DNA from 2 places in the Ruegeria sp. CL6 genome. Region 1 is predicted to be linked to the other one. Evidence: riboswitches for the same ligand, from Rfam matches in the RefSeq annotation. Region 1 holds a riboswitch; the other holds the start of a gene.
The links. Region 1 has a riboswitch for cobalamin ahead of ACR0LH_RS03480 (CbtB domain-containing protein). Riboswitches for the same ligand answer to the same signal wherever they lie in the genome.
Positions count from the first base shown of each region.

Region 2: it holds a riboswitch for cobalamin, as region 1 does, so the genes downstream of both, ACR0LH_RS17065 (hypothetical protein) here and ACR0LH_RS03480 (CbtB domain-containing protein) in region 1, are expected to answer to the same signal.

Region 1 is NZ_JBQFPR010000001.1:689,189-703,628, reverse strand. Features, by position in the region: gene ACR0LH_RS03515 (tetratricopeptide repeat protein) at 1-1,017, opposite strand, end outside; gene ACR0LH_RS03510 (CaiB/BaiF CoA transferase family protein) at 1,200-2,384, opposite strand; gene ACR0LH_RS03505 (thiamine pyrophosphate-binding protein) at 2,371-3,990, opposite strand; gene ACR0LH_RS03500 (DUF302 domain-containing protein) at 4,069-4,527, opposite strand; gene ACR0LH_RS03495 (DUF1636 family protein) at 4,669-5,013, shown strand; gene ACR0LH_RS03490 (hypothetical protein) at 5,010-5,504, opposite strand; gene ACR0LH_RS03485 (CbtA family protein) at 5,571-6,269, opposite strand; gene ACR0LH_RS03480 (CbtB domain-containing protein) at 6,274-6,444, opposite strand; cobalamin riboswitch at 6,481-6,687, opposite strand; gene cobF (precorrin-6A synthase (deacetylating)) at 6,731-7,474, opposite strand; gene cobA (uroporphyrinogen-III C-methyltransferase) at 7,467-8,195, opposite strand; gene ACR0LH_RS03465 (cobyrinic acid a,c-diamide synthase CobB) at 8,192-9,508, opposite strand; gene cobM (precorrin-4 C(11)-methyltransferase) at 9,501-10,295, opposite strand; gene ACR0LH_RS03455 (cobalamin biosynthesis protein) at 10,292-10,660, opposite strand; gene cbiE (precorrin-6y C5,15-methyltransferase (decarboxylating) subunit CbiE) at 10,657-11,856, opposite strand; gene ACR0LH_RS03445 (cobalt-precorrin-6A reductase) at 11,855-12,586, shown strand; gene cobJ (precorrin-3B C(17)-methyltransferase) at 12,577-13,353, opposite strand; gene ACR0LH_RS03435 (precorrin-2 C(20)-methyltransferase) at 13,350-14,078, opposite strand; gene ACR0LH_RS03430 (precorrin-8X methylmutase) at 14,075-14,440, opposite strand, start outside.
Region 2 is NZ_JBQFPR010000006.1:161,282-175,721, reverse strand. Features, by position in the region: gene ACR0LH_RS17115 (ABC transporter permease) at 1-989, opposite strand, end outside; gene ACR0LH_RS17110 (microcin C ABC transporter permease YejB) at 990-2,084, opposite strand; gene ACR0LH_RS17105 (extracellular solute-binding protein) at 2,086-3,996, opposite strand; gene ACR0LH_RS17100 (c-type cytochrome) at 4,171-4,680, opposite strand; gene ACR0LH_RS17095 (prephenate dehydratase) at 4,800-5,633, shown strand; gene ACR0LH_RS17090 (SRPBCC family protein) at 5,715-6,182, opposite strand; gene nudC (NAD(+) diphosphatase) at 6,223-7,203, opposite strand; gene ACR0LH_RS17080 (bifunctional 2',3'-cyclic-nucleotide 2'-phosphodiesterase/3'-nucleotidase) at 7,341-9,248, shown strand; RNA gene ffs (signal recognition particle sRNA small type) at 9,288-9,386, shown strand; gene ACR0LH_RS17070 (alpha/beta hydrolase family protein) at 9,413-10,270, opposite strand; cobalamin riboswitch at 10,407-10,629, shown strand; gene ACR0LH_RS17065 (hypothetical protein) at 10,793-11,119, shown strand; gene ACR0LH_RS17060 (protein-tyrosine phosphatase family protein) at 11,122-11,619, opposite strand; gene ACR0LH_RS17055 (DNA polymerase III subunit gamma/tau) at 11,790-13,550, shown strand; gene ACR0LH_RS17050 (YbaB/EbfC family nucleoid-associated protein) at 13,786-14,130, shown strand; gene recR (recombination mediator RecR) at 14,195-14,440, shown strand, end outside.

The DNA of each region.
Region 1 (14,440 bases):
TTTCTGGATGCGTTGCAGAATCTTTCCGGTTGCCTCGGGGCGATTGTCGCCTGTGAGGGCCAACAGATAGTGCAGATCGGCAAAGATCAGGCAGCCGTCCTCTGTGCGCGTGGCGCTGAGGTCCGCCAATTCTTCCCAGCGGTTGCCGACATTGACGCCCTCAAGCTCGAGCCGGGACAGCAGCGAGGTCGCGTTCGAGATATCGCGGTAGTCGTCGGTTTTGTCCTGACGGATGTAGTTGTCGTACAGCTCCATCACCTGATCGACCTGACCCAGATCCAGATGCATCAGCGCCTTGTGCCACCAGACGTGATAGCGAAAGTTGTTGCAATGGGTCCAGGCGTCCTCACGCCCGGCCAGCCAGTCCAGACCCAGTTGAGCATTGCCTGTCATTTCGTGCACATGGGCCACGGCGTGCAGACCCCATGCATCGTCGGACACCATCCACAATGCCTGACGACCAGCAATCTCGGCCTTTTCGTAGGCGCCTGTTTCTTCCAACGCGAAAGAGTGGCAGCCCAGCAGATACCCGCGCCCTGCGTGGTCGGGTTCATACGCGGGCATCACCCGTTCGATCGAGCGGCGCATCCCAGCGGAGTCGCCCAGAACAAACCGGGTGGCGTGGCTGAGCTTCATCGCAAGCGTATCCTGCGGATGTGCGCGCAAGATTTCCTCGAACTTCTGGATCGCGTGCGAGGGCAGGTCGGACAGGTAAAGGCCCAATGCATCAACGTACAGACGTTCGCGATCTGTGACCGGCTGGCGCTCCATCGCGGCATTTGCGGCAGCCAGGGCGTCAGTCGCAACGGGCATCATTTCACGCCGACCCAAGAGAACCAGGAACAACCCTTTGACCGCATGACCCAATGCAAAGTCGGGCTCAAGCTCGAGCACTGTGCCCAAGTGCTGCGGGGTGATCGCAGCGTGCGCCATGAACCCAAGCAGCACTCCGTTCCACGCATCGACGCTTGCCGGGTGGCTCAGAGTGTTCATCTGTCCGAAAACGTCTTGTTTCATGCTTGTGGTCCGATCCAGTTGAGAATTTTTTACAATATTCGACTTATCAGAGACTCTAGCGGCGTCGTATCAGTATCGACCAACCTCTCGAATTGGTGAAAGGCCGTGTGTGTAAAACGTGAAAAAAACCGCCGATTCAACGGCATGTTTCAGCAACATGCCGCCTAATTCGGCGTTGTGTTTCAATCTTTGAACGGATTTTCAGCGTTCAGAACATCCTGAGTATCCGCTCCAAAGACCGGCGGTGCCGCACGATATGTGACAGGCGTGCGCGAGAATTTGAGCGGATTGCCGATCAATTTCACCTCGGCCGGGTCTGCCTGCATTGCAATCTGCATCTGCCTTGCCGCGACCTGTTCGGTGTCAAATACCTGATCCATTGTCTGCACGGGGCCGACGGGCACTTTGCGGTTTTCAAGCTCGGTAATCACGGTTTCTGTGTCAAAAGACCGAACGGCGGGGCGAAGGATCGCGTTCAACGCGTCCCGATTTTCAAGACGGGCCGGGTTGGTGGCAAAACGGGTGTCATCGGCCAATTCCGTGCGTCCGATAAAGTCGCAGAAACGCCCGAACTGGCTGTCATTCCCGACCGCCAGAATGACGTGGCCGTCCGATGTTTCATAAACATCATAAGGCACGATATTCGGATGGCCGTTTCCGCGCCGCTGTGGAACGTCGCCAGAGGTCAGGTAGTTGGCCCCTTCGTTGATCAGCCATGCGATCTGAGCATCCACAAGCGCAAGGTCGATCTGCTGGCCCTCTCCGGTCAGGTCACGATGGCGAAGCGCGGCCAGAATGCCAACGGTTGCGTACATCCCGCACATCACATCCGCGATGCCCACACCCACCTTCATCGGAGCGCCCTCGGGGTCGCCGGTCAAGGACATGATGCCGCCATACCCTTGCGCCATCAGGTCATAGCCGGGTTTCGACGAATTCGGCCCTGTCTGCCCGTAGCCCGAAATCGAACAATAAACGAGTCCGGGAAGCTCTTGCGACAACGCCTTGTAATCCAACCCGTATTTCGCCAGCCCTCCGGGTTTGAAATTCTCGATCAGGATATCCGCGTGCGAGGCCAGCCTTTTGATCTCGGCCTGACCTTCGGCTGTCGCGATGTCGATGGCGACCGATTTCTTGTTGCGGTTGGTCGACATGAAATATGCGCTCAGGTCCGAGGGGTTTCCGTCGGCATCTGCCACATAGGGCGGCCCCCATTGGCGTGTGTCGTCCCCTTTGGTTGCGGGGTTTTCGATCTTGATCACGTTGGCACCCAGATCTCCCAGAAGCTGAGTGCAGGTCGGCCCCGCAAGGATGCGAGACAGGTCCAATACCTTTACGCCTTTGAGCGGGCCTTCAGATCCGGCCATCATAGCCTCCTCGGTCGATTTCTGCGGCGATCACAGTGAATGTTTTGGACTTCATCGCAGCGTCCAGCGCCGCGCGCAACTCGGAACGATTGCGGACCGTATGGCCGCTGCCGCCAAAAGCCCGGCCCATTGCCGCGAAATCGTGGCGGTCAAAGTCTACGCCCTTGTTTCCTATCTGCCGTTGCCGCTGTTTCAATTCGATCAGGGCAAGGCTTGCGTCCACAAAGACCAGAAATATCGGGTTGCCGCCCAATTCGGCGGCGGTCGAAAGCTCTCCGGCGACCATCAGGAACCCGGCGTCCCCGGAAAAGCTGATCACGGGGCGGTCGGGCTCGGCCAGTTTCAGGCCGATCGCCATAGGAACGGCGCAGCCCATCGTGCAAAGGGCTGAGGACTGGATCAACCCACGTTCCTCGGCACATTCCCACATCTGGCTAAGCAGGATGCGATGCGCCCCGCTGTCAGCCGTGGCCAGCGTTTCCAGCGGCAGGACAGCCCGTGTTTCAGCGATGACGGCAGCCGGTCCCCACTCATCATCGGTTGGAAAAGCCTGGGCCAACGCGGATTTGACCTTGGCAGGCTCATCGCCGGGCCAGGTTTTGCGGGCGGGGTTGCCCTTGGCAATCGCTTCAAGCGTAGCACCGGTATCGGCCACCAGATTCAACCCGGCCTGATGCATGTAGTGGTCATTGACCACGGCCGAGATATCAATGACCCGTTTCTCATCAGGGTCCCAAATCTCGCGCCAGCCGGGGCGCATTTCGATCGGATCGTAGCCCAGACACAGCACCAGATCCGCCTGTTCGACCAACGGCACCAAGTGCTTATCTGCCAACGGCGACAGACCCGCACCGCCCAAGCACAAGGGATGATCTTCGGGCACAACGCCCTTGGCTTTGTAGGTGGTGACGAATGGAATGTTGAAGTGTTCCAGAAACGCCTGCACGACGTTGCGTGAGTCATCGTAGAGGACATCAAGTCCGACAATGGCGATGGGGCGTTCAGCCTCGGTGACCCAGCGCCGGGCTTTCTCAACGCAATTCCCCTCGGGCGCGACCGCGCCGGGTTTGGTGAGCCTGCGACGTTTGACACCCGATACGCGGGTATCCGCGACCGAGATGGGCACATCAATATGCACCGGACCCGGACGGGGCTGGTTGGCCAGCGAAACGGCTTTGTCCGCAATGATATCCGCGCCTTTTGCAGTAAGCGTAAAGGTCCCTTTGGTGATCGAGCGGTAGACCTGCGCGTGATCCATGACCTGATGGGTATAGGTCAGCGCCTCATCCGCGTCGACGCATCCGGTCAGCACGATCATGGGCACCCGGTCCTGCAGGGCGTTGGCGACCACGTTGATCCCGTTCATCGCGCCGGGGCCGAGCGTCGCGACCAGAATGGCCGGCGCGCCGTCGCGGTGATGCACGGCTTCGGCCATGAAGCCTGCTGCGTTTTCGTGTTTGGTCAGGTGAAAGGTGATCCCGGCCTGTTCCAGCGCGTCCACCAGTGTCAGAACTTCACCACCCGGCATGCCAAAGGCGTGGCGGCACCCGGCCTCGTAAAGACGTTCGGCCAGAAGGTCCGCAGCGCGCGGCGAAAGGTCCTGCATCAGTCGTGCTCCGATAAACTGTTTCACAGCAGATTGCGGAGGACAGCCCGGGACGCAAGGCGGATCACGCCAGTGTGACTAATTGACTGCGGTTTCGGCTATAATTTGGAACTTTGTGTCCAGGTCTGACGCTATGTCTTTCAGCGTGTCACCGCCTTCAGGCAAATAGGGTGAGAAAACAAAGCTGGGCGTCTTGTAAGACAACGTGGCGGTGCCATCGGGGTTTTCGGTAACGTAAAACCGGATCGGGGCTTCTATCATCGCGTTTACGGATGTCCCAAGAACCTTTACCGCGTAGTCATTGTTGAAAACACCTATGACCAGATTGCCCGGAATAGTGATCCCGCGCGCAGCGGCTGCTTTGGTTGGCCCAGCTTGCGTCACAACGATCAGCCCGTTTTCTTTGACGGCTTTTTTGGTGTCAGTCACCAAGTCGGCAAAGGTTTTCTCGGTCGGATAGATAGCCCAACCGGTCAGCGGCCCTTCGGCCCAAGCAGACAGCGGTAAAATTGCCAACGCAAACCAGAGAGCTTTCATATGACGATCTCCTGAGACGTGCCCAAGCGAAACTTGCCAGAAACAACTGCGCCGCGCAGTCACAATCTTGTGCGCTTTCAGGATTGCGCGGCGGATCATAAAGGCTCAGAAACAGGCGGATGACAGGAAACGAGGTCTGCTTTGGATCAGATACGCTTATTGATCTGCAAGAGTTGTTCCGGTTCCCGCGACCACGCGGCTGAGTTGCAGGCAGTGCAGCAAGCGCTGAAAACAGCTGGCCTGCAGGATCAGGTAACATTGGGCGACCAAGCCTGTTTCAGAAGTTGCGCTGAACCCACAGCCTTGGCGCTGCAAGGGCAGGGGCGGGCGTCTTACGTGTTTTCGGGGGTCGATGTGGTGGCGGATGCGGACGATATCGCCGCGACTTGCCTCACCTACCTGAGCAGCCCAGAAGGATGGATCGAAGACGCCCGTCCATGCGGGCGGCTTCGGATGTGCTTGCGCGCGCGCATTCCCGCGCTTTAGTCGACCTGAACCGTGATCGTGGCGCTGACGGGTGCGCCGTCAACGGTCAGTGCGCTGTGGCTGTTCGAGTTCAACGAGACAGCCACCTCGACCTCACCTTTCGGCAGGTCGCTGATATGCATCCAGTTGCCATAGAGCCGCGCCAGTTTTTCGCCGTTGACATAAACATGTGCGTGGCCTTCTCCGGGTTTGTCCTCGGTCGAGGCGTTCTCCGGTGAGAACCGGAAGTTCTCGGGCATGACGTGCAGGTTCCACCCCGCCATTGGATCTTTCGTTAGCGCGACAGAGACGTCAGGCGCGTTTTCGCCTGAGGGTAGGTTCACGGTGGCAGAGTGATCATGCGCCACCGATTCCGCGGCAGTGCCTGAGTGGTGTGACGGATCTCCGTGGTCGTGACCGTCGAAAGTGACCCCGTTTGCGGCGGCAACGACGAAACCAGCGCCCCCGCCGAAAACAAGACCGATTGCAAAGAGGGCAAGTGAACGTGCCATTTCAGTTCCTTGAAAACAAAAAGAAAACGCGCCGGGTGAAGCCCGGCGCGCGTGTCTGTCCGATGATTAGGCTGTTGCTTCGGTGCGTTGGCCTTCATGCTGCCAGAAATAACCGGCGAAGGCACCGACAAGGACCCAAGCCACCAGTCCGATACCAAAAGCACGAGCGGCAAACAGCGCGCCGATCTCGGTTGGGACAGGTCCGGTGAATACATCCGGCTCCGGCGCTCCGATCAGATGAGGCGCAAGAAGCAGAGCAGCCGCGATCACGTAGCTGATCAGGTTTCCGCCGAATGCGATCAGCCACATGGCGACTACCGCAGCCGCAACGGTGGCAAACCACCAGACCTGACGCGCATAAACGTCGGCCGCAGCAACTCCGGGCACCTCAGGGGCCAGCGTAAAGCCGGGCGCAAGGTGGAACGCGACGAATCCGGCCAGACCCCAAAGCACGCCAGTTCGACCGTCAATCTTGTGCCCATTGCCTTCCGCTACCGACATCAGCGCCACCATCACCAAGGCGTAGCCGGTATAGGTCAGCATGGTGAAAATCACGCTCAGGGCGTCGCGGAACAGGTCCGAGAACATGCCCGGCAGCTCAGGGTGAGCGCTGACGGCCTCTCCGCCGAAATGGACCAACTCGCCTGATTCATACAGCTCCGCGTGCAACAGCACAGGTTGCACAAAGACCAACTGCAGCAAGGCGGCAATCAGCCCCGCTGCAGCACCAGCGAACAACGCGCTGGTTAGAATACGGCTAAACATGGTCTTAGTGGCAGGGGAAGCCGGTCGCGTGACGAACGTCGTGCGCTGCGTCGTGCAGGGCGGCTGCCTGAACATGCCCGGTCAGCGTGATAACGCCCAGGCCCAGAACCACTGCGAACATGACCGGAAAGAAGCCAGCGCGCGATGCGGATGCCGTTGTTGTTTGTGTTGCCATCTTTTTTCTCCTTTGCCGCCGCACCCGACGGCCGGTGTTTCAATTTTTCGCCTGGCAGGTCTCCTGGCTTGCGGGTCGATGCCCCTGTTCGCCTTCCCCCTGAAATCAGGAGTGGCTGGTTGAACAAGGGCTCTCCGCTTACAGTCGCGGGGGCGGCTCTGGACTTGACTGCATGGGCAGTCGCACCAAATTCCCTCTTAGCATCCGGATTTCTCCGGCAGGACCAGACGCCTCCATTTAGCCCTTATGAGGGCAGGGGCGCAATCGCCATTTGCGACCTTTTGCGTCAGATACCGCGCTTTTTCAGCAAATAGACATCCATGATCCACCCGTGGTCTGCGCGGGCTTGCGCACGGGTTTTCAAAATCCGCCCAGAGACTTCGGCCAGCGGGCCTTGGATCAGAATTTCCTCTTTCATTCCCACGTAGGCGCCCCACCAAATGTCATAGTCTTTCATCTCAAGGCTCTGGAAAGAACATTCCCCGTCCAGCATGACAGCGACTTTCGAGGCGTTTCGCGGCCATCCTTCCTCTCGGATTCGGCGCCCGGTTGTCACGACATACGGCGCGCCCAGTTCGTTGATCGGAACCGCGTGGGCGGCGGTCAACGCCTGCAAAGCAGTAATGCCGGGAATCACCCGAGTTTCCGGTTGGGGGTTCAGGCGCGACGCAATTCTCAGCGAGCTGTCATAAAGCGACGGATCGCCCCAGATCAGCAGGGCGACATGTTGCGCCTTTGGGTGGGCCGATATGGCGTGTTGCCAACGAAGGGCAATAGCATCGTGCCATTCGTCCACGCCGCGGAGGTATCCGTCATCCGAGCGGCGTTTAGGGATATCGAAATAGGCGATCTGAGGAGGCGTATCAGTCACGGCTTGGATGATTTCCTCACGCAGCCCTGCAAGATCGGCCTTGTTTTCACCCTTGCGGGGAATCAGGATCAGGTCCGCCGACCGAATGGCTTTTGCGCCTTGAAAGGTGACGTGGTCGGGATTGCCGGTACCGATGCCGACAAGGGTCAGATCAAACATCTTCAAGCTCTGCCAATGGGCCGTAAAGGATCAGGGCAGGGGCTGTGCCGATCTCAGCCTCCAACTTCTCGGAGAGTTCACCGACCGAGGAGCGATGCAATTTCTGGTCGGGTGTCGACACGGATTCGGCCATCAATGCCGGGGTGTCCAGCGGCAGGCCGTGATCGTGTAGCGCTCTGACCAGAAGGGGGAAAGTCCGTTTGCCCATGAAAACAACGGTGGTTGCGTCCGGGTCGGCCAAAGCGGGCAGATTCAGATCGTCGGGCAGTTTGCCGCTGACGTCGTGGCCTGTGACAAATTGCACGCGCCGGGCGGTCAGCCGACGGGTTAGGGGAATACCAGCGGCGGCCGCAGCGGCGACCGCCGAAGGAATGCCCGGAATGATCTCGTACTCGATGCCAGCTTCGCGCAGGGCGACAAGTTCTTCCTCGAGCCGTCCGAACAAGCCCCCATCGCCCGATTTCAAACGCACAACACGTGCGCCGGTATTGGCGTAATCAACCAATAGTCGGCTAACGTGATCCTGCTTGGGCGAGGGCCGTCCCGCCCGTTTGCCGACTCCAACCAGATCAGCATCCTCCCGCGCGTGGGACAGGATCGGTCCGCTGCTGAGGTCGTCAAACAGCACGGCATCCGCCTTTTGCATCCGGTCCACTGCTTTCAGCGTCAGCAAGTCAGGATCGCCGGGGCCGGAACCTATGAATGAGACAAACCCGCTCATGCCGTGGCCTCCGCGATCAGGTGAAAGAACGTGCCGGTCACATTGCCGCGTACCGACCCGGTCTGCGGCCCTTCAGCTCCTTCAGCGTCGAAAACGCGCGCCAATGGTGCGTCCGGTTGTTCGAGAATGGAGGAGTAGTGGAATTCGTGTCCCCTTAGCGGTGTCTTGACGTCAAATCCGGGCATCGGGGCCAACAGTTCGGCCCGGCGATACCCAAGGTTGAACTTGCGCTTCTCATAGGACGTGACCAGTCCCAGCAATCCTGCCATCTGATGTTGGGCGCCTTCCTTGTCGACAAGGGCTTGTCCAAGGGTCATGTAACCTCCGCACTCACCGTGAACGGGCTTGGTTTCTGCGTGTTTGCGCAAGCCGGTTAAGAACGTTGTGGCAGCGGCGAGTGTGCCTGCGTGAAGCTCGGGATAGCCGCCCGGCAACCAGACCAAATCCGCGTCAGGTGCGGGCGGCTCATCCGCCAGTGGTGAAAAGGGCAGAATTTCTGCCCCTGCTGCGCGCCACCCTTCCAACAAGTGTGGGTAGGTAAAGGAAAACGCCGCGTCCCGAGCCAGCGCGATTCGTTGCGCCGGAGGCCGCGGCAGCGCGGATGAAGATGGCCTCTTGGGGCCTGAGGAAGCCGCACGCTTGATGGCCTCAAGATCCACGTGTTCCCGAAGAAACGCGGCATATCCAACGATTGCGCTTTCAAGGTCAGGGTGCTCAACAGCTTGAATCAGACCGAGATGCCGCTCAGGAAGCGTTAGGTCGCCCCGGCGCGGCAAGACGCCCAAAACAGGTAACCCGGCGCGTTCCATGCCCAGCCGTGTCAAACGTTCGTGACGAGGGCTGGCGCAGCGGTTTAGGATTACGCCTGCAAAAGGAAGATCGGGATTGTACATCCGAAATCCCAGCGCCGTTGCCGCCGCAGATTGTGCCTGCCCCCCGACATCCAGCACCAAAACGACGGGCCACCCCATCCGTTGTGCGGTTTCCGCGCTAGAGCCGTGCCCAAGCTCGCCGGGCTTGGCAACACCGTCGAACAGGCCCATCGACCCCTCGGCCACAACGATATCCGCGCCCTCGGCTTGTGCCGAGATTGCGGCCAACAGCGGCTCTCCCATCGCCCAGCTATCAAGATTGAACGAGGCACGACCAGCAGCCGCCCTGTGGAAGGCCGGGTCGATATAATCCGGTCCGCTTTTGAACGGTTGCACGGTCAGCCCATCTTCGGCCAGCGCCCTTAGAAGCCCCAGCATGACGGTGGTTTTTCCAGTCCCCGAAGACGGAGCGGAAATCAGCAGACCCGGAGGGTTAGTCATCGCCGTGGCTCCAGCTTGACCACGGGCTGTCCGCGCTCTGTGGACGATAGCGGCGGTCGTAATCCTTGGAATACAGGCAGCTTTCGTCAAATCCTTCACCTGCCAAAGCCGGACCAACCATGATCAGAGCCGTGCGCGAGATACTTTCGTCCAGCGCATCCTTTAGCGTGTCTAGCGTGGCGCGAATGATGCGCTCGTCCGGCCAGCTTGCGCGATAGACAACGGCGACGGGGCAGTCTGCTCCATAGGCCGGGATCAGGTCGGCGAGCACTTTGTCCAGATTGCCGATAGACAGGTGGATGGCCAGCGTTGCTCCTGTGCGGGCAAAGTTTTCCAACGTCTCACCTTCGGGCATCGAGGACGCGCGGCCCGGCGTCCGGGTCAGAACCACGGATTGCGCTAGACCGGGCAGTGTCAGCTCGGTCCCCAGCGCCGCCGCCGCAGCAGCGAACGAGGGCACGCCCGGCGTGACGCTGACGGGGATTCCCATCTTTTTCAGCCTACGAATTTGTTCGCCCATTGCGGACCAGACCGACAGGTCGCCGGAATGCAGACGCGCGACGTCTTGGCCCGCTTTATGCGCCGCTTCGATCTCGGCCATGATCTGGTCCAGATCCATGGGGGCGGTATTGATGATCCGCGCCCCTTCGGGGCAGTGACCAAGGATTTCCTCGGGCACCAACGAGCCTGCGTACAGGCACACGGGGCACGACGCGATGATGTCTCGGCCGCGCAGGGTCAGCAGGTCGGCGGCACCGGGTCCGGCGCCAATGAAATGAACGGTCATGATTGTCCTCCGATGGCTAAGGCGCAGGTGGCCAGCCGGTCGTCCGATATGTGTCTGGGGGAAAGCAACCGGGCCTGAGGCCCAGCAGCAGCAAGAGCGGATGCTTCGGATACGCTGCCAGTGCCATACGTAGCCCGGCTACGGTTCGAGCATGTCAGGGTGCGTTGTCCGGCCAGTTCGCTGGCCGCCACGTAGTGCAAGGGCAGGGCCAGTGCGTCGGCAAAGGCTGCCAGAGCCGGATGCCCTTCTTTGTCGCTGGCCGTCGCCAAGGCCGAAATGTCGTGACCAGCGGACGCCGCATCATAGGCTGCTCGCAGGCTTTCGACCGTCGCAGATGACGAAAAACCAAGGCCCGCCACAATCATAGCGTCACGCTCCACTGGACGACCGGGTAGGATGACTTCCACCCGCGACGGGGGCCCAAAGCCGATGCCTGCGCCAGTTCAATCCGCAACAGCTCACCGCCCAGTTCCTCGTGCCACTGAGCCAGCAGCGCTTCGCTTTCCAATGTCACGGCGTTTGCGACCAATCGCGTCCCCGCCGGTAGTGTTTCACTGATCCATTCCAGAAGGGCGGTGCTCAGACCTCCGCCGATGAAGACAGCGTCGGGCTTTGGAAGCGAGGTCAGAGAGTCAGGCGCAGTGCCATGCACCACGTCCAGCCGGTCTTGCCCCAACGCGTCCGCGTTGCGCCGAATGCGGTCGGCGCGGTCTTTGCGCGGTTCGATCGTAGTGGCGCTTAGCGTCGGATCACACATGAGCCACTCGATACTGATCGAGCCGGTTCCGCCTCCGATATCCCACAGGTGCTCGCCCCTCTGAGGGGCCAGCGCGGACAGGGTCAGTGCCCGAATGGGGCGTTTCGTGATTTGGCCGTCGGTTTCAAATATCTCATCGGGCTTGCCAGAGGCTTTGGGAAAGGCGCTGCCGTGCCCCGCCACGTCCAGCGCGACGCAAACGGGGTGATCGAACCCGCCCAGCAAGGCTTCGGTCAGGGTCAGGCTGCGCGATCGTTCTCGGGGGCCACCCAAAGCCTCCATCACGTGAAGCCGGGTATCGGCAAAGCCGGTTTCGGTCAGATACTGCGCCAGCTCTGCGACCGCTGCTCCGTTGCGCAACAGAAGTATCGCACGAAGGCCCGGTGCCAGATAGGGCCGCAATCGCGTCAGGGGCGCGGCGTGCAAGCCGAAAGTCTGGGTCCCCTCCAGCGGCCAGCCCAACCGCGCGGCGGCCAGTGAAAAGGTCGATTGCCCGGGCAGGGCGGTCCACTCACTGGCGTCAAAATTGCGGGCAATCACCGAGCCTGCGCCGAACCAGAATGGATCACCCGAAGCCAAGACCACGGTCTTGCGCCCCCTCAGCTCGTTCAGGATGGGCAGGCCGTCGGAAAACGGGACCGGCCATTCAATGTGTTCAGCCTCGCTTTGCGGTATCAATGATAGATGGCGCGGCGGGCCCATGATGACTTCGGCCTGTTCCAGCACTTGACGGGTTGCGGGCGAAAGGCCATCCAGTCCATCTTCACCTAAGCCAAGAACGGTCAACCACGGAGTATCAGACATGCCCAACCTCCTGATTCTTGGTGGTACAACCGAAGCGAATGCATTGGCCCAAGCCATGGCGGATCTGGGGATACCTGCGACCTATTCCTATGCCGGGCGCGTGGACAAGCCGCGCCCGCAACCGCTGCCGGTGCGGGTTGGCGGTTTTGGTGGCGTTGACGGGCTGGTTGCTTACGTTCATGACAACGAAATAACCCACATTGTCGATGCAACCCACCCGTTTGCCGCCCAGATGAGCCGAAACGCAATTGAGGCCAGCGCGGTTGCACAAACAAAGCTTGCTGCGCTGACCCGGCCCGCCTGGACTGCGCAGGCTGGTGACGATTGGCGCCACGTTCCCGATATCGAGGCGGCGGTTGCGGCGCTGTCCGGCGATCCTCGCCGCATTTTCCTTGCGGTCGGGCGTATGCACCTTGAGGACTTTGCAGCCCAACCCCAGCACCACTACCTGCTGCGGCTTGTGGATGCGCCCGGTGCGCTGCCCCTGCCGAACTGCGAGGTTGTTGTGGATCGTGGACCTTTCGCCGAAGCGGACGACCGCGCGCTGATGCAAAGGCACGGGACCGAGTTGGTCGTCTCCAAAAACGCAGGCGGAACCGGGGCTCGAGCCAAACTGGACGCTACCCGATCTTTGGGCGTGCCAGTTTTGATGATCGACCGACCGGTCCTGCCGCAAAGAACAGAACTGACGAGCGTTGCTCAGGTTCTGGACTGGTTGGATCATCCCTGAACCTCGGCCTGATCCTCTTCCGGGGTAAAGCGCGGCGTGTAGACGATGGGCGTTCCGTCCCGCTCGATCAGGCGTGTTCGCGAGGAACCGACCAGAACGACGGTTTGCATGTCCGCCATGTCCGGCGTTGCTTCGGCCAAAGTCGAAATTCGGATCGCTTCATCGGCGCGGGATACCGCGCGGGCAAACAGGATCACGCGCCCGGGTTCACATTCTTCACGCAGGATATCCAGTGTTTTCTCAAAGCCCTCAGGCCGGGACTTTGAGCGCGGATTGTAGAAGGCCATGGAAAAATCACCCTGCGCTGCCAGACGAAGGCGTTTTTCTATCAGCCACCACGGTTTTAGGTTATCGCTCAGGTTGATCGCGCAAAAGTCGTGACCCAGCGGTGCGCCCGCACGGGCCGCGGCCGCAAGCATCGCCGTGATCCCGGGCAGAACGTCGATCTGGAGATTGCGCCATTCTTCCGGGCCGTTCTCTAGCGCCTCAAACACAGCGGCTGCCATGGCGAAGACGCCGGGATCGCCCGAGGACACCACGACCACGCGCTTGCCTTTTGCCGCCATTTGCAACGCATGCTGCGAGCGGTCGATCTCGACCCGGTTGTCACTGGCGTGCAGGGTCAACCCCGCGCGTTCGGCCACGCGCGCGACGTAGGGGATGTAGCCGACCACATCCGTTGCCTCGGCCAGCGCCGCAGTAACTTCGGGCGTCACCAGGTTTTCATCCCCAGGCCCAAGTCCTGCAATCTTGACCCAACCGCTCATGGTCGCCGCCCCTGACCGTGTACAACGATGATCGAGAAATAGGGCGTGACGTCGTCGCTTGCTTCGGACAGTTTCATCACCCTTTGGTTGGGCATTTGCGCGAACTCGACGATCCAAGCCCGGTCGTACAAGTCAGCGCTCTTTAACGCCCGCTTCACCTTGTCGATGTTGCGACCGATCTTCATGACCACCAAAGCGTCGGTCTGTGCCATGCGTCGCGCCAGATCGTCCTCGGGCAGGGTTCCGACCAAAACGGTCAACACGTCATCGCCCCAGGTAATGGGGTCCCCGGTCGCGGTCCATGCGCCGGACATTCCGGTAATTGCGGGCACAACGTCTACATCAGCTTCGTCGCGCAAGCGATTATAAAGGTGCATGAAAGAGCCGTAGAAGAAAGGGTCTCCTTCGCAAAGGACGACAACGTCCTCGCCTTGCTCGGACAATGCCTTCAGATGCGCGGCGCAATCTTCGTAGAAGGCTGACAGCAACTCGTTATAGCGCGGGTCGGTCACCGGGATTTCGGTCGTCACCGGGTATTCCATAGGGAACTCGATGGCTTCACCCGGAATGATGCCGTTGACAATATTGCGGGCCTGCCCGCTGCGGCCGGGTTTGCGAAAGAACGCCACATGGCGGGCATTGCGCAGCAGTCGATCGGCCCGAACGCTCATCAGGTCCGGGTCGCCGGGGCCAAGGCCAACACCGTATATTTTACCCGCAGTCATTCGGCGCGGCTCGCGATGGCGTTAACGGCGGCGACGGTGATGGCGCTGCCGCCCAGACGACCTTTGACGATGCACGACGGGACAGGTTGCGCCTCCCACAGGGCGTCCTTGGATTCGACCGCACCAACAAACCCCACGGGACAGCCAATAATCGCGGCGGGACGAGGGCAGTCGGGGTCTTCAAGCATATTCAGCAGGTGGAACAGCGCGGTGGGCGCGTTGCCAATGGCGACCAGAGCGCCCTCCAGATGCGGGCGCCACAGTTCCAGCGCGGCGGCGGATCGCGTGTTGCTCATCTCAGCAGCCAGAGGGCGCACGCGTTCATCATGCAGGGTGCAGATCACTTCGTTGTCGGCGGGCAG
Region 2 (14,440 bases), on a different contig from region 1:
AGGTTCTGTTTCGCTTGCAAGGTCAGCTCACCCAGAGACGGGGCTGAGGATGGAAGGCCAAAGCCAAGGAAGTCCAGTGAGGCTAACCCACCAATAGTGCCCGTGACGATAAACGGCATGAAGGTCAGCGTGGCGACCATAGCATTCGGCAGCATGTGACGGAACATGATGGTCATGTTTCCCACGCCCAGCGCACGCGCCGCACGCACATATTCAAGGTTCCGCGCCCGCAGGAATTCGGCCCGGACAACCCCGACCAACCCAGTCCAACTGAACAGGATCATCAATGCGACCAGCAACCAGAAACTTCGGCCCAGAATGGCAAACATGATGATGATCACATAAAGCGACGGGGTTGCGGACCATATCTCGATGATCCGCTGGAAAATCAGGTCCAGCCAGCCGCCAAAGAACCCCTGAATAGCTCCGGCGAAAATTCCGATCAGGCTGGCAACGCCGGTCACCATCAGGGTGAACAGGATCGACAGCCGGAACCCATAAATCACCCGCGCCAGCACATCGCGCTTGGTGTCGTCCGTACCCAGCAGGTTCTGGCCATTTGGAGGCAGCGGCGCGGCACCCGGCCGGTCAACGCTGGTGTTGAAGGAATAGGGGATCAAGGGCCAGATAGCCCAGCCGCGCTCGAACCCTTCGGCTTGGAACGTACCGGCGTCGATCTGCTCGATAATGCCCTCGGGGTCGTCGAAACACTGCTCCAACCCGCCGCTGTCGATCAGGCAACGCACTTCGGGATCGCGATAGATCGCTTCGGTCTGGAAGTCGCCCCCAAACTCGGTTTCGGCGTAGAAGTTGAAGACGGGCGTGTAGAACTCGCCCCGGTATTTCACGAGGATCGGTTTGTCATTGGCGATGAATTCGGCGAACAGCGACAGGCCGAACAGGATCGAGAAAATGATCAGCGACCAGAAGGCCCGGCCATTGCGCCGGAAATTGCGCCAACGACGTTGATTAAGCGGAGAAAGCGCCATCTAACCCTCCCGCTTTTCAAAGTCGATGCGCGGGTCGACCAGCACGTACATCAGATCACTGATGATACCGACTACCAGCCCCATCAGGCCAAAGATGAACAGCGTGCCAAAGATCACCGGGTAGTCGCGCGCAACGGCGGCCTCGAACCCCAATCGGCCCAACCCATCCAGCGAGAAGATCGTTTCAATAATGATCGACCCGCCAAAGAACACGCCGATGAACACAGCAGGAAACCCCGCAATCACGATCAGCATAGCGTTGCGGAACACGTGACCGTACAACACCTTGCCCTCGCTCAACCCCTTGGCGCGGGCCGTCATCACGTACTGTTTCTTGATCTCGTCGAGGAACGAGTTCTTGGTCAGCAGCGTCAGGGTTGCAAAGGCCGAAATGGTCAGGGCGATAATCGGCAACGTGATGTGCCAGAAATAGTCGGCGATTTTTCCCATCAGGCTTAGACTGTCCCAATTGTCCGATGTCAGCCCCCGCAGCGGGAAAATCTGCCAGTATGACCCACCGGCAAACAGCACGAGCAACAGGATTGCGAACAGGAAACCGGGAATAGCATAGGCCACGATGATCGTTCCGCTTGTCCAGGTATCAAAGGTCGATCCGTCCTTGATCGCCTTGCGAATGCCCAGCGGGATTGACACCAGATAGGCAATCAGCGTGGACCACAGACCCAGCGAGATCGAGACAGGCATTTTTTCGAGGACCAGATCAATAACGCTGATCGACCGGAAATAGCTCTCGCCGAAATCCAGTGTCAGGTAGTTGCCCATCATGGACAGGAAACGCTCCAACGGCGGTTTGTCGAACCCGAACTCTTTTTCCAGCTCTGTAATGAATTCCGGCGGCAAGCCACGGGCACCAACGTATTTGTCGTCGAACGAGCCTCCGGCGGGTTCGGCGGCGGCACCAGCATCTCCGGCACCCGCGAAGCCTGCGAAAACATCGCCCTGACCTTCGATCTGCGCGATGATCTGTTCGATCGGCCCGCCCGGTACAAACTGAACCAGCGTGAAGTTGACGATCATAATGCCCAGAAGCGTGGGAATAACCAGCAACAGGCGTCTTAGTATATAGGCGCCCATGTTACCGCAGCGCGCCCTTCGTCTTTAACGCAGCCTCTTTCTCGGGGTTGACCCACCAGAGATCAAGGTAGCCAAGCGAAAATGGCGGCAGGTTTTCGGGGTATTCATACATGTCGTAATAAGCCGTCCAGTAGTCCGCCACATATCCATCGGGAATAATGAAGAACTCATACCGCAGCACGCGATCCAGCGCCATAAGCGCGGCGTCCTGTTCGGCCTGATTTGTTGTGTCAAAAGACGCCTCAATCACGGCATCCACCAGCGGGCTGGCAAGCCCAGCCGGGTTGAACAAGCTGAACGCGGCTTCTTCGGAACCATACATCTGGCTCAAACCGCCGCCGGTCGACAGGAATGACCCATACCGGGTGGAATGAACCATGTCGTAGTCCCGCTCGCGCCTGCGCAGCGTGAACTGAGACGGGTCCACCTTTTCCGCCGAGGCGTCCACGCCGATCGACTGCAGGTTCTGCACAAAAGTTTCGATCATCGTCGCGGTCGAGGTTGGAATGCTGGACGCATAGGGGATGTTCACCTTGAGGGTTTCACCAGCCGCATTGCGGCGCAGATTGCCATCGCCCACAGGCCACCCGGCCTCATCCAGCAGTTTCGACGCCTTGCGCAGGTTGCGGCGGTCGTTCAAGCGCGCCGGGTTGGATTCATGCGTCGAAAGCGCCGGTTCGCTCAGAACATCTGCGGGGACCACGTCACCCAGCGCCTCCAGAAACGCCAGTTCCGCCCCTTCGGGCACGCCGGTTGCCTCAAGATGCGTCCCCTGAACAAATGAGTTCCGCGGCGAGTTCAATCCGAACATCAGCGATTCATTGGCCCATTCAAAATTGAACGCCAACGCCAAGGCTTTGCGCACGTTCTTATCCGCGAATTGCGGCTTACCCAGGTTGAAAACAAAGCCCGATGGCGTCGGAGGGCTGCCATCGACAATCTCATCTCGCACGACTGAACCTTCGCTCAGTTTTGGAAAATCATAGCTGGAGGCCCAGAGTTTGGGGTCACTTTCGATACGCATCGTATACTCGCCCGCCTTGAACCCTTCAAAAGCAGCAGTCTGGTCGGCGAAATACTCAACCCGGATGGTATCGTAGTTGTTGCGCCCAACATTTATAGGCAGGTCTTTCCCCCAATAATCGTCACGGAGCTTGTAAACGATGCGGCGATTGATGTCGTAACTGTCCAGCTTGTACGGCCCCGACCCTACCGCAACCTCAAGCCGGGGTTCATCCAGACGGCGGCTCTCGTCCGCTTCAAACCACGCTTTCGAGAATACAGGCGTTGATCCGACGGTCTCGATCAGCCCACGTCTTGTTACTTCGGGGCTAAAGGTAAATTTGACGGTGTGATCATCCAGCGCTTCGGACCCCGTAACCATCCGACCAACAGCTTGCGCATAAGATGGCAGGCCCTGCTCGATAAACAGGCGATGGCTATAGACCACGTCCTCGGCCGTTACCGGGGTGCCGTCCCAGAACGTCGCCTCGGGCCGAATGTGAAAGATCACGTAGTTGCGGCCTTCATCGTACTCCATGCTTTCAGCCAGCAGGCCGTAATACTGCCCGACGCTGTCCGCAGTGCTGTCGATCAGCGAGTCGTATTGCAGCGTCGTAAGCGCCCCGGCCCGGCCTTTGCGCGAATAGGGGTTCAGAGAATCAAACGTGCCGGAACCAGCCAGCGACAACTCTCCCCCCTTGGGGGCTTCGGGGTTCACATAGTTCAGATGCGGGTAGTCTGCGGGATAGTCGAGATTTCCGAAATACGAATAGCCGTGGCTTCGGGTTACATTTTCCTCGGCAGAATGGGCTTGGCTTCCAATGCCCAGCATGAACGCCGCTGTAATCCCCATCAGCGCCGCCCAAGGCCGAACATTCGATACGCGCGGTGCGGGCGGCAGGGGTTTCATGTGCTCATCCTCTGGATCGTTGACTTCTTTAACCTTGTAAGCGCCAGCTAAAAGACCAGCACTGTCATATGCAAGTTTAGAATGCGTGAACGCTTTGTGAAGTTCTTCTTAAACAAAAAATAAAGCCGCTGCGCGGGGCAGCGGCTTTGAATCTAGGCGATACCGAGTATGGGATCAGTTGCCGATTGTTTGCAGGTAAGCAATCAGGTCAGCGCGATCCTGCGGCTTTTTCAGGCCAGCAAAGCTCATGGAGGTGCCCGAAATATAGGCGCTTGGGCGTTCTAGGAACGCGTCCAGAGCTTCCGGCGTCCAGTTTCCGCCATGCGCCTGCATCGCGGCTGAATAGCCGGTAAACCCATTCGCCGAGGCAACCGGGCGGTCCACAACACCATACAGGTACGGGCCGGTGCCATTCGCGCCATCTTCCAGCTTGTGGCAGGCGGTGCATTTGCGGAACACCTTGGCGCCTTTTTCCACATCAGCGGCGGCCAGCATGTCTTCAAACACCACTTCTTCGCCGTCAGCGCTTTCGCCCGCGCTTTCGGTTTCGATGATATAAGAAGCCGTCTCGCCATGCGCATCGGCGTGATAAAGAACTTCGGCGCCCCATTTGGCCAGAAGCAGCACCAGGAAGGTGCCAAACAGGCCTGCGGCGGCCTTGGTAACTGTCATCGTGTCGAACATTGATCGCGAGTCCATTTCAGCTGTCTGCGGGGTGTCTAAGGCTTCCCCTGACAAGAGGCAAGGTATAGACACCGCGACTAAACGCCCAATTCGAGAACTTGTTGCACGGAATCGACCAAATGACCAAACGTATCGCATTTCAGGGAGAACCCGGCGCCTATAGCCACGAGGCTTGCCGCAATGCCCGCCCCGACATGGAGGCCCTGCCCTGCCGCACATTCGAGGATGTGATCGAATCGGTCCGCTCGGGCGAGGCTGATCTGGCGATGCTGCCCGTCGAAAACACGACCTACGGTCGGGTCGCCGATATCCACCGGTTGCTTCCCCACAGCGGTCTGCACATCATCGACGAGGCATTCGTGCGTGTTCACATCAACCTGCTGGCCGTTCCGGGGGCCACGCTTGCGGACATAACCGAAGCCCATTCGCATCTGGTATTGCTGCCTCAATGTGCGGGGTTTCTGAAAGAGCACGGGATTCGCGGACGGGTCAGCCCCGACAACGCCCGCGCCGCGCGTGAGGTTTCCGAGCAAGGTGATCTGCACTCGGCTGCGTTGGCCAGCGAACTTGCCGGGGAAATTTACGGCCTGAAGGTTCTGGCGCGCCATATCGAGGACCGTGACAACAATACCACGCGATTTCTCGTGATGTCCCGTCAGGCGGACATGTCCCGTCGTGGCGAGCACGGCATGATCACCAGTTTTGTCTTTCAGGTGCGCAACATCCCCGCGGCCCTCTACAAGGCGATGGGCGGCTTTGCCACGAACGGTATCAACATGACCAAGCTGGAAAGCTACATGGTTGATGGGTCATTCACCGCCACGCAATTCTACGCCGACATCGTCGGTCATCCAGACGACCGAAACGTAAAGCTGGCCATGGAGGAGCTGGAGCATTTCACCACAAATGTGGAGGTTCTGGGTGTGTATCCAGCCGCCCAACCGCGCGGATAAGACGCGTCGCGAAGTGAAACGCTTGACCTATCCACTATGGGCGGTGGGCCGCCCGCCAGCGGTCTCAGGCATTTCAGCGCGTCAGAGGCCGTGCCTGTGCCGTTCTTCCATTTCTCGGGCGAACTCACTCAACCGCGACTGAAAGCGCCGCCGGAACCGAGATTGCCCCAGTCTGAGTGACTGCAGAAAGAGGCGCGCCGGCAGGGATTTAGCTGCCAGGGTCATATCCAGTTTCAGCCTTGTTCTGCGCTGGGACAGAGCAAGGAATTCTATCACCGTCGTACCGCTGAGGCCTTTGCCGGTGGCCTCAAAGCGCATCTGGGACGGGGGCTCACACTCGGCCATCAATATTTCGACGTGGCGCGGCTTACCGCGCAGCCTGAACTCGGTTTCCCAAGTAGTACCGGGAACGACTCCCATGTGCCCCGACATCCGCCGCACCTCGATACCGCGACGCATGGCCATACGCTCAAAGCGTTCAAAATCAGCTACCATCTCGAACACTGAGTTGATCGGGGCTTCGATATCTTCGCGCGCCGTGAATTGCATTTCAGATTGTGGCTCTCATACTTTTCAGCCCAGTATTTTGTCAGTCCAAGGTGTCTGCAAGCCAGTTCTGCAAAAGGAAATGCGCGATGGCACCTTTGCGCGCAGGCAAAAGATTTGGATGCTCACCTGCGAACGCCTGCATCATCTCGGACTTGCTGACCCACATCGCATCTTCGATCTCAACAGGATCAATGATGATGTCCCTCGAAAGAGCTTCACCTGCGCACCCAAACATCAACGATGCTGGAAACGGCCAGGGCTGGCTGGACAGATACGTCACCTGACCTACCGGCACGCCTGCCTCCTCCATTACCTCGCGCCTGACGGCGGCTTCCAGCGTCTCGCCCGGCTCGACAAATCCCGCCAGCAGGGAATACATCCCTTCGGGCCACCCAGGAGACCGCCCCATCAAAACGGATTCGCCATGCGTGATCAGCATAATGACGACAGGATCCGTTCGCGGGAAATGCTGCCCACCGCAAGACGGACAACTGCGCTGCCATCCCGCCTGAGACATCTCGCTGGCCGCGCCACAGCGGGCGCAAAACCGATGCGTCTCGTGCCAGCCGATTACCGCCTTGGCGGACGCCGCCAATTCAGCGTCGCGCGCCGATAACCGGGTCATGATTCGACGCAGTTCAGCAAACACAAACCCTGCGGGTAGGTCAGGATGCTGTTGCTCTGACCGGTCAACAAAAGCGCCGACCTGAGATAAATCCAAATCATCTGCGGCCCAGTTTGAAATATCGACCGCGAACACTGGCGAGTCGTCGGAAATACCCAGAAAGATCGGTTCCTCGGTAATCCCGCCCGGTCCGTTTTCAACCAAGCCATGTGTCATCGGAACAAAGCCCAGCCGATCCAGCGCCTCGCCCTGGGCCAGCAGTTTACCCCGCCACAGCAACAGACACCGCGCCCCGGGGTTCGCCCGGGCCGACGCGATTTCATCAGCGTTTCCACGAATATGCGCCGCACGATCCAGGCCAGAACCACCAAATGTCACATGCTCAGCGTTTTTCATTGCAGTTCCTTTGGGTTGTCCGCACAGGGCTGCCATGACAACGATGGCGTTGCAATGGCAATTCATACCGACCGGAAAAAGAACCCGCGGCGTTAAATACCCGCGGCTCATCTTGATCTTTGCGCTGAATACTCTTTTTGTTGAAATTGATTAATAAAAAAACTGCCAAAAGTAGAGTTTTGAAACCTTCTTCCTCTTTGACGAAAGCGCGGGTCCGAATTCTGGCCACGACAGACCTGCATATGAATATGACCGGGTTTGATTACTACAGCGACAGCCCGGACCCTTCCATCGGCCTGACACGCACCGCAAGCCTGATCAAACAGGCGCGGGCGCAGGCCGAGGAGCGCGGAGACCTGGCTCTGCTATTCGACAATGGCGACGCGCTGCAGGGTGCTCCGATCGGAGAGTGGGCAGTTGGGCAAACAGATGAACGTCACATCCTGATGCAGGCGTTCGACATGCTCGGATATGACACGATTGGATTGGGTAACCACGATTTCGGGTTCGGACTGGATGTCCTGGATCGAGTGATGGGGCAGGCACCGTGCCCGGTTCTTTGCAGCAATGCCACCCGGCAGGACGCGGCTCCGATCTGGCAAAGCCAAGCGATTCTAGACCGCTCCATCAGCGCAAACGGGCAGATAGCCCCTTTGAAAATTGGCGTCTTTTCTGTCCTGCCTCCGCAAACGGCCAAGTGGGAGGCCAACCATTTGAAAGGTGTCGTGGACATAGACGACATCGTGACTTGCGCACGAACCAAAACGAAAGAGCTAAAGTCTGCCGGATGCGACCTGATAATCGCGCTGGCGCATACCGGGCTGGGCACTTCGGCGCCGGAACCCCTGATCGAAAACGCCATTATCCCCTTGGCGGCCGTGGGTGGCATCGACGCGATCATCGCTGGACATTCGCATCTGACGCTTCCCGGGGCTGCGCATGACGGATTGGAGCATGTCGATTGGCAAAAAGGTTTCGTCCATGGAAAGCCGGTCGTGATGCCCGGCGCTGCGGGGTCGCATCTGGGGGTGATTGACCTGAACCTCAGCGCGGAACAAAACGGAAAATGGAGGGTCACCAGCCAACGCGCAGACCTGCGCCCCATATCGCCCACCGCGCCTCTGAACCCGCCAGTAGAAGACCCGGAAATTCAACGCCTGTTTGCCGAAGCACATGCTGCTACGCGAAAGATATCTGACCAGCCTGTTGGGAAAACACGGCGGCATCTGCACAGCTACTTCAGTTTTTGCGCTGCGGATCGTGGGCTTGCGCTGGTGGCATCGGCTCAGGCTGCGGCCCTGCGGCCCTACCTGAAAGGCACCCCGCTCGAGAGCCTTCCGGTCCTATCGGCGGTTTCGCCTTCAAAATTCGGGGGCCGTGCCGGGCCGCGCTTTTTTACCGACGTGCCGCCGGGCCAGATCCGCTTGCGCCATGTTCACGACCTCAGCATTTTTCCGAACGAATTGATGGCCGTCATCGTCACGGCAGAGCAAGTGAAGGAATGGCTCGAAATGTCGGCCAGTGTCCTCAACCAGATGCAGCCGGGCCACCAGCGAGACTTATTGAGCCCCGGGCGCGCCGGTCACAACTTTGATGTCCTGCACGGTCTGACCTACCAGATCGACCTCAGCCACCCTGCCCGTTTCGATATGGGCGGCGACATGACCAACCCATTGAACAGCCGGATTCGCGACCTGCAGTTCGACGGCCACCCCATTTGCAAGTCGCAGTCTTTCGTAGTTGCCCTGAACAACTACAGGGCAAATGGCGGCGGGCATTTTCCATTTGTTGATAGCGCACCGCAAATTCCCCTGCCGGTCTTGCCAATTCAACGCACCCTGCGGGATTACCTGTCTGGAGTGACCGACCCTGATCCGCTGGACAACGCCAAACCTCCGTTCACGCTTGCGCCAGTGCCAGGCGCTTTTGCCATCCTGAGAACCGGGGCCAAAGCCCTGCAACACTTGGCCGAACTGGACGAATTCGACCCAAAACCAATCGAGCAGGACGACAGTGGGTTTACGCAAATTCGATTGACACTCTGACGGGTTGTCATTTGCGCGACAGATGCCTATATCGACCCCTGAGAGGTTGGCGCGGGCGAGCGCCTCGCCAACCTGGTCAGGTCCGGAAGGAAGCAGCCACAACGAGCCCCGCTTGGGTCGATGTCCAACCTCTCACTTCTCCAAACCGAATATTTGTTACCGCGTCAGGCGATCAAACGGGGCCAAATGGCGGCGCTTCGGCGTGCAAAGATTCCGATATGCCCAATCTGTTTCAATCCAAAATCTTGCGCTGACAACAGATTCCGACGTGCACTTGGACCATAAAGGTTGGCCAGACGCCACACGGCCTTTGGCGGCGCCAGTTGGTCGTCTTCAAGCGCAAACAATTCCACGGGCTTTCCGTGCTTGGACCAGTCCGCAGCCGGTAGGCTTTTTCCGATTTCGGGCAGGTAATTCTGGGGCGCAGTGCACCAATCGCGCCACTGCCAATACACACCTGACGGCAGATCAGCGCCAAACCCGGTGGCCTTGCCCGGAAGGTACCCCAAAGATTTTACAACCAGAGGCACGTGGCCGTACCAGAACATCGAAGCCAAGGCGCGGTAGGGCCACGGGTGATCTGACAAAGTCGCCAGACCCGAACAAATACAGATCATACGGTCGATCTGTTCACAATCGGGCGAAACGGGGCCGAGCATGCCACCAAGGGAATGACCGATGCTCCACTGTTGCGCGTTAGGGAACCGTCTACGCATTTCGGCGCGCGCCGCAGGCATGTCATTCAAGGCCCAACCCGCCATTGTCGCCTGCGCGTCCTGCCTCCGCCCTGTCAGGGAATCGCCGAAATCGCTGTAGTCGTAGGTCAGACAGGCGATACCCTGTTCGGCCGCCAGCCAGTGAGCGAAGTGCTGGTAGTAATCTCGCGGAACACCCGTCGCGCCGTGCACGACAACGGCAATCTCTGGCTTTGTCATCGGCAAATACAATCGCGCCGACAATTTTGCCTGGCCAGAGGGAATCAAGAAATCCTCGATCAGCACCGACTGCAAGTTATCCAACATGGGCCCTCTCGAAGCTACTGAACTGTTCGGTTCACTCTCCTATCGGGCCATTTGCACCCACAGAGTCAAGAGCGCGCAAGAGTGACCATGCGTCCGTTTGAATTCTACTGCACGCTTGACTCGGAAGGATTTCACCCGCTAGCGATGGCGTGATGGTTCTCGTTCCCGATCTCTGGGGGCGGGATGAAAAGGGAACACGGTGCGGTCCCAACCGGAGAAACCGGAACGGACCAAGGCCGCGACTGCCCCCGCAACTGTAAGCGGTGAGCAATGCCGAGACACCACTGGCCAAATGGCTGGGAAGGTCGGCAACGCGAAGACCCGCAAGTCAGGAGACCTGCCATCGAACCAAAACCGAAACTCGGGCGGGGCGTCCGGGCAGGTCTTCAGTTCGCTGAACCTTCCTGACCAATGCCCCGGCCAACGCGCGGAGGGCGCAGTATGATCTGGAAGACAAAAACTCACGAATTTTCGGCAACGGTATGCCAGAGGACCGGCAGACCCTGCCCGGCGCTGGCTCAGATGGCGCGCGCATTGGCGGATGCGATGGCGACCGCGCAGCCTGCGACCAACCGTGAATTCGAGGTGGAGGGCAGCGGCGAGCTGGCTCATTGCGCCGACGGGTGCACCGCACGTTTTCGCGCGGATCACGCTCAGATCAGGGTGTTTTGCGGCATCGGCTCTGACACGCCCGCCGCAATCTTAAATGAATACGCCGACCTGATGTTCGGTCAGGACACAACCTTCATGCCAGCCGGAGTTGTTTCTGAATTGCCGTGCGCAATGCTCGAAGTGACAACACTTGCGGCGCGACCAGCGTCCGACGCGCAGCATCAGCTCGGGGTGTGACGTCAAGCGCCACGCGGAACCGGTGCCGTCGCCCAGGCAAGCTGCGCGGCGGTTTCCACTGCGCATGGCCTTGCGGCCCGCAATCGGCGCAGAGCCTGCTCGGGGGTTTCGTCGCTTTCCACCATGAGGCGCAATACCGTCATTCCGGAACGCCCGCACCCGCCCCGGCAGTGCACCAGAACCTTGCCGCCACCTGAAAGTATCCGCAGCGCCGCAGCGCTGACTTCCGACCATTCTGTTTGCGACCCTGATGACGGGGCACCAAAATCTTCGATCGGCAGGTGAACCCATTTGACCGAATTGCACTGCAAATCGTGTCCCAGCCCGCTCGCCCTGGCATCTGCCATTTCGATGTCCGTCGTCATTGAGATCACCAGATCTGGCCGCCATTCAAGGAGTGTTCCCAGATCCCCAGCGTAGTCCCCATGCCGACCCGGTATCGGAGCCAAGGCCACCAAGCCGGAACCAATCGGTACGGGATAGATTTCAAACTTGTCCAAAAAAACCACGCAGCCTGCATAGAAAGCCCGCGAACGGGGCAAACATACTTACCGAAAGCTGTACCTCCTGCGATCTGCCATGCCAAATCGAAATTCATCGCACCCTGCTGTGGACGTAGGCGGCGGGGGTCACTACGCTGCAAAGCTGATACGAATCCGACAGAGCAGACATGACCGAAACTCCAAGCCCCGCCTATCAGGTGCTCGCGCGTAAATACCGTCCTGAAACTTTTGCCGACCTCGTGGGCCAGGACGCGATGGTGCGCACGCTGAAAAACGCATTCGAGGCCGATCGGATCGCGCAGGCATTCATCATGACCGGCATTCGCGGCACCGGCAAAACCACAACGGCGCGGATCATTGCCAAGGGCATGAACTGCATCGGACCAGACGGCGAAGGCAAAGCCACGATCGAACCCTGCGGCCAGTGCGAACACTGCGTGGCCATCATGGAAGGCCGCCACGTTGACGTGATGGAGATGGACGCCGCAAGCCGCACCGGAGTGAACGACATTCGCGAGATCATCGAAAGCGTCCGATATCGCGCCGCCAGTGCACGCTACAAGATATACATCATCGACGAAGTTCACATGCTGTCGAACAGTGCGTTCAACGCTCTGCTCAAGACCCTTGAAGAACCGCCCGAGCACGTGAAGTTCATCTTCGCCACCACCGAGATCCGCAAGGTTCCGGTGACGGTCCTGTCCCGGTGTCAGCGCTTTGACCTGCGCCGGATCGAACCCGAGGACATGATCGGCCTGCTGAATAAGATCGCAACTGCCGAGAACGCTCAGATCGCCGAGGATGCTCTGGCGCTGATCACCCGCGCGGCGGAAGGATCGGCTCGGGATGCGACCTCGCTGTTGGATCAGGCTATTTCACACGGTGCCGGGGAAACCAGTGCCGATCAGGTGCGGGCCATGCTGGGATTGGCCGATCGCGGGCGAGTGTTGGACCTGATGGACATGATCCTGCGCGGCGATACCGCCGGAGCTTTGACGGAGCTGGGCGGCCAATATGCCGAAGGTGCCGACCCACTGGCCGTGCTACGCGACCTTGCCGAGATCACGCATTGGGTCTCGGTGGTCAAGATAACGCCGGACGCTGCAGAAGACCCGACGGTCTCGCCTGACGAACGCGCGCGGGGCGTTCAGATGGCCGAAGCCCTTCCGATGCGCATCCTGACCCGGATGTGGCAGATGCTGTTGAAAGCGCTCGAAGAGGTTTCGGCCGCGCCAAATGCGATGATGTCGGCGGAAATGGCCATTATCCGGCTGACCCATGTCGCCGACCTGCCCACCCCGGAAGATCTGATCAGACGTCTTCAGGACGCGCCACCCCCTGCCCCCAACGGCGGACCCGGCGGCGGAATGCCAGCGCCGACGCACGGCACCGTTCAGGCACATGCACCTGCAGCACGGTCTTACGCGGCGCCAGCAGGTGGCGGCGCGGGCGCACCCAGCGCAGCTTTGGCGCGGGACACTCAGACCGCCTTGGCCCGGTATCCGACCTTTGAACATGTGGTCGAACTGATCCGCACAAACCGGGACGTGAAACTGCTGGTCGAGGTTGAAAACGGCGTGCGACTGGTTTCGTACCAGCCGGGACGGATCGAGTTCACTCCGGCCGACAATGCTCCGACGGATTTGGCGCAAAGGCTGGGATCGGCGTTGCAACGCTGGACCGGAAATCGCTGGGCGGTATCAGTCGTATCGGACGGTGACACGGCGACAATCGCCGAGGTCAGGGACGCGGCAGACCTCGCGCTGCGGGCGCAGGCCGAGCAGCATCCGCTGGTTCAGGCGGTGCTGGAACAATTCCCAAAAGCCCGGATCAAAAGGATCGAAACGCCCGAGGAACGCGCCGCCAAGGTCGAAACAGAAGCCTTGCCCGAAGTCGAAGACGAATGGGACCCGTTCGAGGAGGATTGAACCCTTCGCGAAATCAATACCCGCAATGCTCCCGCGCCCGCCACGGGTCATCGGCTGACGCCGATACCCCTGAGCGGACTTGGGCCCGGCAGCGCGGGCAAGGCCCGCGCTGCCGGGCCCAACGGGAGGAAAGGTCTTGCCAAAGACCTTGACGACGGGCGGGAGACCTACGGCCCTTGTGCCGCGCGGGTGCCGCCCGTATTTAGACTTCAAACTGACTTACAGGAGAAACACGATGCTCAAAGGACTCGGCGGTCTGGGCGACATGGCCAAGATGATGAAATCCGCACAGGATTTGCAGACCAAGATGACCGACATGCAGGAAGAACTGAACACCATCATGGTTGTTGGCGAATCCGGTGCCGGGCTGGTCAAGGCCACCGCCACTGCAAAAGGCGAACTGAAAGGTCTGGACATCGACCCATCGATCTTCAACGGCGACGACAAGGAAGTGGTCGAAGACCTGATCCTTGCCGCCATTAAGGATGCGCAGACCAAAGCGGCAGAGCGGTCGCAGGAAGAAATGGCAAAGCTCACCGAAAGCATGGGCCTGCCCGCAGACATCAAGCTGCCGTTCTGATAGACACTCCTGATGAAACACAGGCCGGGCGCCACTGCCCGGCTCATTTGCAGGAGCGCGCGCAGTGAGCTCGAACAGCGACATCGACAACCTGATCGACCTGTTGGCCAAGCTGCCAGGGTTGGGCCCGCGCTCGGCCCGCCGCGCTGTGCTGCACCTGATCCGCAAGCGCGCCCTGCTGCTGACCCCCCTATCCGATGCCATGCAGCAGGTCGCCATCACCGCCCGCGAATGTCTGAACTGTGGCAACGTGGGGACGACCGATATCTGCGATATCTGCAACAGCGAGGTCCGCGCGACTGGTGAGCTG